Regions from separate parts of the Morganella sp. BCCO 40_0007 genome, predicted to be linked through region 1. Evidence: predicted binding sites of a transcription regulator. Region 1 holds the regulator's gene; each other region holds the start of a gene.
The links. Region 1 encodes PurR, which represses purine synthesis genes. Its sites were predicted from a motif close to CANGCAAACGTTTGCNTG; they were not measured.

Region 1 (2,206 bases):
GGGATGCGCTGGTGGACAGACGGGTGGATGTGGCTATCGGTGCGACACGCGCATCCCCTATCGGCGAACGTTACAACTTCCGGGATATGGGCTTTTTGCCGTGGCGTGCGGTGGTCAGTCCGGCACATCCGCTGGCCTCTGCCGGTCATGTTCTGACCAATGAGGAGATGGTGCCGTACCCGAGTTTATGTCTGGAAGATACCTCGCGTTCCCTGCCGAAACGCGACACGTGGGCACTGGATAATCAGCGCCGTCTGGTGGTACCGGACTGGGATCGCGGGATTGCCTGTGTGGAAGCCGGTCTGTGTGCAGCGATGATGCCCGCACACCGTGCAGATCCGCTTATTGCGCAAGGCCGGCTGACCGCGCTGAAGATTGAACAGCCGCTGCCGGACAGCCCGTGCTGCATCACCTGGGTGGATAAGGATACTTCACCGGCACTGAGCTGGCTGCTTGATTATCTCGGCGACAGCGAAACACTCAATGCCGAATGGCTGAGATGATCGTCAGCGGCGGTAGTCGATAAACGGACCATCCGCCACGGAGCGGCGTTCGACCAGACGCGGATGCACCTCAATGGTCTGCGCGTCTTCGCGTTTGTTGACGATACGGTCGAGCAGCATGGTCAGCGCCATCTGTCCCAGACGCTCTTTCGGCTGATGGATGGTCGTCAGGGCAGGTGTGAAGTAGCGGGCGTTGCGGATATTGTCATACCCGATCACAGAAATATCCTGCGGTACACGCAGTCCCAGTTCATCGGCGGCACAAATTGCGCCCATGGCCATGGCATCACCACCGCAGAATACCGCGGTCGGCCGCTGTTTACCGGACAAAATTTGTGTCATCGCCCGGTAGCCGGAATCCGGTTCGAAATCACCCTGGACAACCCATTCATCACGCACAGTAATTCCGGCTTCTTTCATTGCCTTACTGAATCCTTCCAGACGGTTGCCGCCGGTGTTCCGCTCAAGCGGCCCCGGAATGACCGCGATATCGCGGTGACCGCGTTCAATCAGGTAACGTCCGGCGAGATAACCGCCGTGCAGGGCGTTATCGATAATCGCATCGGTGAAATCCCCGCGCGCTTTGCCCCAGTCCATCACCACCATCGGAATATTGCGGTAGCCTTCCAGCATGGTAATAAGCTTATCCGGGTACTCCGAACACATGACCAGCAGACCATCGACACGCTTTTGTGCCAGCATCGCCAGATAGGCTTTCTGCTTGTCAGGATTATTATGTGAGTTGCACAGCACCAGGGTATAACCTTTGCTGTAGCAGCTGTTTTCCACCGCCTCAATCACTTCCGCGAAATACGGGGCTTCACTGGAGGTGGCCAGCAGACCAATGGATTTGGTGTTATTGACTTTCAGACTGCGCGCCACGGCGCTCGGTGAATAGTGCAGTTCTTTGATTGCAGCCCAGACAGCCGCCTTCGTTTCTTCCGCAACGAAACGGGTATTATTAATGACATGGGAGACGGTTGTGGTGGAGACGCCCGAGCGCTTAGCCACATCTTTAATCGTTGCCATGATGAAAACAACTCCTGACCTGCCGGTCTGTATTTTATTATTCGGTTAATCGATTGCTATTATAGTGCCATTATGCAGTAACAATAGAAAAATTTCTGTAAAAACAGGCATTGTTGTCTGATCCGGGTCAAAAGTAAAAAATATTACCTGTGCTATGGTTATTGATATGGTCAGCTATTCGGGTTTTCCGGTCAGACCATCCGTTTTAATTATTTTGATGATTCAGGATGTCAGGTAGTCATCATTGGTCACTAAGCAGCTATTTTGGAGATAAGAATGGATACAGATCTGAAATATGGTTTGTCAACAGCGGTTGCAGCACTGGTTATGATCGTACTGTTTTCAATAATGCTTTTCTGATATACCCCATACAGTACAAAAGGGCGGAAAATTCCGCCCTTTTTTGATCGACTGTTTTTAATCAACAGTTTTTGAATAACTGTTTTTGAATAACAGTCTTTTGTTCCCGGATTACGCCAGGTTTTCTTCCGCAAATTTCCAGTTCACTAATGCCCAGAAGTTTTCCAGGTATTTAGGACGGGCATTACGGTAGTCGATATAATAAGCATGTTCCCAGACATCGACGGTTAAGATTGGTTTATCGTTACCGCTGACCGGGGTTGCCGCGTTAGAAGTATTCACGATAGCCAGGCTGCCGTCTGCTTTTTTCACCA
Region 2 (2,206 bases), on a different contig from region 1:
CGGCTTTCTTCGTTTTCTGCGGGAACAGGCGGTTCACGCCTCACAACTCTATATTCTCGGTGATTTTTTTGATTACTGGATTGGTGATGATGACCCGAACCCGCTGCATAAAACCGTGGCCGATGCGCTGAAATCCCTCAGTGACAGCGGCGTGAAGATCTTTTTTATCTGCGGTAACCGTGACTTTCTGCTGGGCAAACGCTATGCCCGTCAGTGCGGAATGACACTGCTGCCGGATACACAGGTAATTGAAGCCGAAGGGCATCAGATCCTGATCCTGCACGGTGATACTCTCTGTACCGATGACACGGATTACCAGCATTATCGTCAGCGTGTTCACACTCCGTGGATACAGCGCCTGTTTCTGTGGCTGCCGCTGTCACTGCGCCTGAAAATCGCGAAGAAAATGCGGGCGGGCAGTCAGTCTGCCAATCAGCGCAAAAGCGAAGCGATTATGGATGTAAATCAGAACGAGGTGATGAAAGCATTCCGTCAGTACCGGACACGCTGGATGATCCACGGTCACACCCACCGTCCTGCGGTACACGATGTTTCCGCTGACGGCGAAACGCACTTTCGCGGTGTTCTCGGTGCGTGGCATTCTCAGGGTTCCGCCTTTAAAATCACCCCGGACAGTATTTCGCTGATCTTCTTTCCGTTCTGAGCCATTACCTGCCCGTATTTGTGAAAAATCCGTGACGCAAACGTTTTCCTTCGTGATTTACCATGATATTATGCCCGTCTTCTTCACCGGCTCACTGCCGGACGTCTGTCAATTTTCGTGACGCGGGATGTACAGGAGCACCGAAAACATGAACGCCGCCTCTTCGCAACAACACTCACCGGCAGCCAAAGTGGCTATTGTTATGGGTTCCAAAAGTGACTGGAGCACCATGGAGCACGCCGCTGCGATCCTCGACCTGCTTCAGGTGCCTTATCACACCGAAGTGGTTTCTGCGCACCGCACGCCGGACAAACTGTTTTCTTTCGCTGAAACCGCAAAAGAGAACGGGTTTGATGTGATCATCGCCGGTGCCGGTGGTGCCGCGCATCTGCCGGGTATGCTGGCGGCCAAAACCCTCGTTCCGGTGCTGGGTGTGCCGGTGCAGAGCGCCGCACTCAGCGGCGTCGACAGTCTCTATTCTATTGTGCAGATGCCGAAAGGTATTCCGGTCGGCACGCTGGCGATCGGTAAAGCCGGTGCCGCCAATGCCGCTCTGCTTGCTGCACAGATTCTTGCCCTGCATGATGAGGCACTGCTTGTCCGTCTGACTGAATGGCGCACAGCACAGACCGATGATGTGCTCAGCAACCCGGACCCGCGGGAGGCCTGCTGATGAAACCGGTGTGCGTTCTGGGAAACGGCCAGCTGGGCCGGATGCTGCGCCAGGCCGGTGAGCCGCTGGGCATTTCTGTTTATCCTGTCGGGTTAGATGCCGAACCGGAAGCCGTTCCTTATCAGCACAGTGTGATCACCGCTGAAATCGAGCAATGGCCGCAAACCGCGCTGACACAAGTGCTGGAGCAGCATCCCGCCTTTATCAACCGGGATATCTTTCCGCGTCTGGCTGACCGCCTGCCGCAGAAAAAACTGATGGATGATCTGCATCTCGCCACCTCACCGTGGCAACCGCTTTCTTCCCCTGATGAATGGCCCGATATTTTTGCCCGCCTCGGGGACTTTGTCATCGTCAAGCGCCGTACCGGCGGTTATGACGGCCGCGGCCAGTGGCGTGTGCGTCTCGGGGATGAATCCGCCCTGCCGCCGGAAATTTACGGTGAGTGCATCGCCGAGAAAGGCATTCTGTTTTCCGGTGAAGTGTCGCTGGTCGGCGCCCGTAACCGTGCCGGGGAATGTGTGTTTTACCCGCTGACGCATAATCATCACGAAGAGGGCATTCTGCGCATGAGCGTGGCCTTCCCGCAGACACAAAATCCGCTTCAGGAACAAGCTGAGCAGATGCTGGGCGCGATCCTCAATGAGCTGGATTATACCGGTGTGATGGCAATGGAATGTTTTGTCACAGAGGATGGTCTTCTGATCAACGAGCTTGCACCGCGTGTGCACAACAGCGGCCACTGGACACAAAACGGTGCGTCAGTCAGTCAGTTTGAGCTGCATCTGCGGGCGATTCTGGATCTTCCGCTGCCGCAGCCGGTCGTGACCGCCCCGGCGGTAATGGTGAATATTATCGGTACTGAACTC
Region 3 (2,206 bases), on a different contig from region 1:
TTCAGATACCAGGTCAGCGGCTGGTTTTCCGTAATTTCAAAGGCGACAGTAACATTCGGGTGAATATGCTGCTCTTGTGCCACGCTGACAGAATCGCTGATGACATAGTCAATCTCGCCTTTTGCCAGGCGCTGAAGAAGATGATTGCTGTTTTTATCTGCAACCTCGCGGATCTCCAGATCCGGGTATTTTTCCGCTTTGAGCTGGCGGAGCAGGCGGGCATGCGAACTGCCGGCGGTGACCCAGACCGGTGAGCCGAGATCACCCAAATCCCGCGGACGTTTGTTACCCATGCGGTAGATAAGCTGCTGCGCGACAGTGTAGTAAGCCGGGCCGGTCAGGGCGGTTTCCAGGCGGTCTTCATTGTAGATAAGCCCGGCAGCGAGCAGATCGGCGTCGTTACTGGCAAGATCGCTGAACAGGTCATTAACGCTGTCGCGCTCCTGCACCACCAGTTTCACACCGAGGTAGTCGGCGAAACGCTGCGCCAGCTCGTAATCAAAGCCGCTGGCCTGTCCCTGCTTATTAAAGCTGATAAGCGGCGAAGTGATCGCGCTGACACGCAGTTCTCCCCGCGCAAGAATACGGTTGAGCTGCGGCTGCTGGGACGGCCAGCTGATATTGATGGCGATCAGCGCCGCAGCGAACAGCGCGACGACGACGATGACGACATAATTTAGCTTTTTATGTACCAAAGGCGCATCTCACCGGTTACACAAAAGAGTTCATTCAGAGGCATAAATTACCATGGTTATATTTCCAGTAATCGGACATTTTGCTCAACATTTTGTCACGGTGCAACTTTATTCCGCTTTTCCGGGCTGAAATCCGGAAAAATTCCCTCCCGGAAAAAACGTCACGCAAACGGTTTCGTCGGCGTCAGTATTGCTCTATAATGTGCCCGTTTCCCCTCCGGGCCGATGGCTCTGCGTGTTAAAAAGAGAGAACTGACAATTATGGAAATTTTGCGTGGCTCACCTGTGTTATCTGCGTTTCGCGTATCAAAATTTATCAGCGCGTTCACTGAACACCACCTGCCGGTGACCAACATCTATGCGGAATATGTGCATTTTGCTGATCTTTCCGCACCTCTGACCGACGATGAGCACACCAAATTACAGCAGTTGCTCCGTTACGGCCCGTCACTGGCGGAACATGCACCGGAAGGGGTTCTGTTTCTTGTCACACCGCGTCCGGGGACATTATCGCCCTGGTCGTCAAAAGCCACCGATATTGCGCACAACTGCGGTCTGTCAGCCGTTACCCGGCTGGAGCGGGGAATTGCCTACTATATTACTACCACAGGGCTGACTGAGAATGAACATCAGCAATTGAGTACACTGCTGCATGACCGTATGACAGAAACTGTTTTCAGTGAGCTGTCGCAGGCTCAGGCGCTGTTTGCCCGTCATGAACCGGCCCCGCTGACCGTGATTGATCTGTCCGGACAGGGGCGTGCGGCACTGGAAAAAGCCAATATTTCGCTGGGGCTGGCGCTGGCGGAAGATGAAATTGATTATCTGGCGGATGCATTCACCGGGCTTGGCCGCAACCCGTCTGATGCGGAACTCTATATGTTTGCTCAGGCAAACTCTGAACACTGCCGCCACAAGATTTTTAATGCGGATTGGGTGATTGACGGCGAAGAACAGCCGAAATCCCTGTTCAAAATGATTAAAAACACCTTTGAAAAGACCCCGGATCATGTGCTGTCCGCTTATAAAGATAACGCGGCAGTGATGGAAGGCTCGTCCGTCGGGCGCTTCTTCCCGGAAGGGGATGATCGCAGCTATCAGTATCATCAGGAAGAAACACATATCCTGATGAAAGTGGAAACCCATAACCACCCGACCGCTATTTCCCCGTGGCCGGGGGCGGCAACCGGCTCCGGTGGTGAAATCCGTGATGAAGGCGCGACCGGGCGCGGCGCCAAACCGAAAGCGGGGTTGACCGGATTTTCGGTTTCCAACCTGCGCATTCCGGGCTTTACCCAGCCGTGGGAGCAGGATTTCGGCAGACCGGACCGTATTGTCAGCGCGTATGACATCATGACCGAAGGCCCGCTCGGCGGCGCGGCATTTAATAACGAATTCGGCCGTCCGGCACTGCTCGGGTATTTCCGTACGTATGAAGAGAAAGTCAGCAGCCACAACGGCGAAGAACTGCGCGGCTACCATAAACCGATTATGCTGGCGGGCGGTATCGG
Region 4 (2,206 bases), on a different contig from region 1:
CTGCAAATTACTGCCGCTGCCGGAAATCAGCACAACAAGGCGTTTCTTCATCAGCGGATGATAACCTGCGGCTCATCTTCACGGCATACCGCGATATCACCAATCAGCCATGCGTTCTCACCGGCTTCAGTCAGCAGGGCGAGTGCGGCCGGTACGGCGGCGGCAGGCAGGGCGATCACCATACCGACACCACAGTTAAAGGTGCGGTACATTTCATAATCATCCACATTGCCGGCCTGTTGCAGCCAGTTAAAGACGGATGGCCACTGCCAGGATGCGGCGTCAATCCGCGCCTGAGTACAGGCCGGTAACACACGCGGGATATTTTCCCAGAAACCGCCGCCGGTCAGGTGCGCAATCGCGTGGACATCGGTATTTTCAATCAGCTTCAGTACAGATTTGACATAGATTTTGGTCGGTGCCAGCAGATGATCCGCCAGGGATTTGCCGTCAAGCTCTGTTGTCGCAGGGTCTGTATTGCTGACTTCCAGGATTTTGCGGATCAGGGAATAGCCGTTGGAGTGCGGGCCGCTGGATGCCAGCGCGATCAGCACATCACCGGCACGGACTTTGCTGCCGTCGATGATTTCTGATTTTTCCGCTACGCCTACACAGAACCCGGCAACATCATAATCATCACCGTGATACATGCCGGGCATTTCAGCGGTTTCACCGCCGACCAGTGCACAGCCTGCCTGCTTACAGCCTTCGGCAATACCGGTAACCACGCGGGCAGCAGTATCAACATCCAGTTTACCGGTCGCGTAATAGTCGAGGAAGAAGAGGGGCTCAGCACCGGCGACCACCAGATCGTTCACACACATGGCGACGAGGTCGATACCGATAGTGTCATGACGCGCCAGATCCATCGCCAGGCGCAGCTTGGTGCCGACGCCGTCAGTGCCGGAAACCAGTACCGGCTCTTTATATTTCTGCGGTACCGCGCACAGCGCACCGAAACCACCCAGCCCGCCCATCACTTCAGGACGGCGTGTCTCTTTGACAACATGCTTAATACGGGAAACTAAGGCATTACCGGCATCAATATCAACACCGGCATCTTTGTAACTCAGGGAAGTTTTGTCAGTCACTGCGGCCCCCAACGGCGATTGCAAGTAAGTGGGTGAATCGAAAACGCGGCTATTCTAACAGGCCACGCAAACGTTTGCGAGAGGATTTACGCCGGATTTTGTCAAAATGCGTCAGTTCACACTTATTCATGTAACGAACATGAAACGCGTGATAATTGACTATAATCAACAAATCAAGGGTGGCGCAGCAGCAGAAAAGCGGTATAATCTCGCGATTTTTTTGTCCGCCAGGGCTTACACAGTAGGAGAACCCATGAAAGTCACCGAGGTAAAACACCCGCTCGTTAAACACAAACTTGGCCTGATGCGAGATCATGATATAAGCACAAAACGCTTTCGTGAACTGGCCTCAGAAGTCGGTAGCCTGCTGACCTATGAAGCAACTTCAGACTTAGAAACTGAGAAAGTGACAATTGACGGCTGGTGTGGTCCGGTCGAAATTGAACAAATCAAGGGTAAAAAGATTACCGTCGTACCTATCCTGCGTGCGGGTATCGGTATGATGAACGGTGTGCTGGAAAGTATCCCGAGTGCCCGTATCAGTGTTGTCGGTGTTTACCGTGATGAAGAGACACTGGAGCCGGTACCGTACTTCCAGAAATTAGCCTCTAATATTGAAGAACGCATGGCGCTGGTGGTTGACCCGATGCTGGCAACCGGCGGTTCGATGATCGCTACGATTGATCTGCTGAAAAAAGCAGGCTGCACCGCGATTAAAATCCTCGTACTGGTTGCTGCACCGGAAGGTCTGAAAGCACTGGAAAAAGCGCATCCGGATGTTGAGCTGTACACGGCATCCGTCGACGATCACCTCAACGAGCACGGTTACATTGTGCCGGGCCTGGGTGATGCGGGCGATAAGATATTTGGTACGAAATAAGTTAATGAGCCGACTTGATAGTCGGCTTTTTTTTGGCATATCCCTGAGTAATCATTAAGAGGTTTAAGATGACGCGCCGCGTTATTGAAGTCGATGAACGCCCACCACTGCTGGTCACCATTCCGTTAAGTTTACAGCACCTGTTTGCGATGTTTGGTGCAACGGTTCTGGTGCCGATCCTGTTTCAGGTAAACCCGGCCACGATCCTGTTATTTAACGGTATCGGGACGCTGCT

Region 2: purE (5-(carboxyamino)imidazole ribonucleotide mutase) is a predicted target of PurR. The motif match lies at 698-715, and genes of this name have one in related genera.
Region 3: purL (phosphoribosylformylglycinamidine synthase) is a predicted target of PurR. The motif match lies at 858-875, and genes of this name have one in related genera.
Region 4: purM (phosphoribosylformylglycinamidine cyclo-ligase) is a predicted target of PurR. The motif match lies at 1,155-1,172, and genes of this name have one in related genera.

Annotation. Positions count from the first base shown of each region.
Region 1 is NZ_JAVBIN010000007.1:227,429-229,634, reverse strand. It holds gene punR (DNA-binding transcriptional activator PunR) at 1-503, shown strand, start outside; gene purR (HTH-type transcriptional repressor PurR) at 507-1,532, opposite strand; gene R5268_RS19450 (YnhF family membrane protein) at 1,809-1,892, shown strand; gene sodB (superoxide dismutase [Fe]) at 2,004-2,206, opposite strand, start outside.
Region 2 is NZ_JAVBIN010000017.1:33,925-36,130, reverse strand. It holds gene R5268_RS18140 (UDP-2,3-diacylglucosamine diphosphatase) at 1-664, shown strand, start outside; gene purE (5-(carboxyamino)imidazole ribonucleotide mutase) at 813-1,337, shown strand; gene purK (5-(carboxyamino)imidazole ribonucleotide synthase) at 1,337-2,206, shown strand, end outside.
Region 3 is NZ_JAVBIN010000005.1:22,643-24,848, forward strand. It holds gene mltF (membrane-bound lytic murein transglycosylase MltF) at 1-695, opposite strand, end outside; gene purL (phosphoribosylformylglycinamidine synthase) at 954-2,206, shown strand, end outside.
Region 4 is NZ_JAVBIN010000008.1:190,391-192,596, forward strand. It holds gene purN (phosphoribosylglycinamide formyltransferase) at 1-51, opposite strand, end outside; gene purM (phosphoribosylformylglycinamidine cyclo-ligase) at 51-1,091, opposite strand; gene upp (uracil phosphoribosyltransferase) at 1,345-1,971, shown strand; gene uraA (uracil permease) at 2,040-2,206, shown strand, end outside.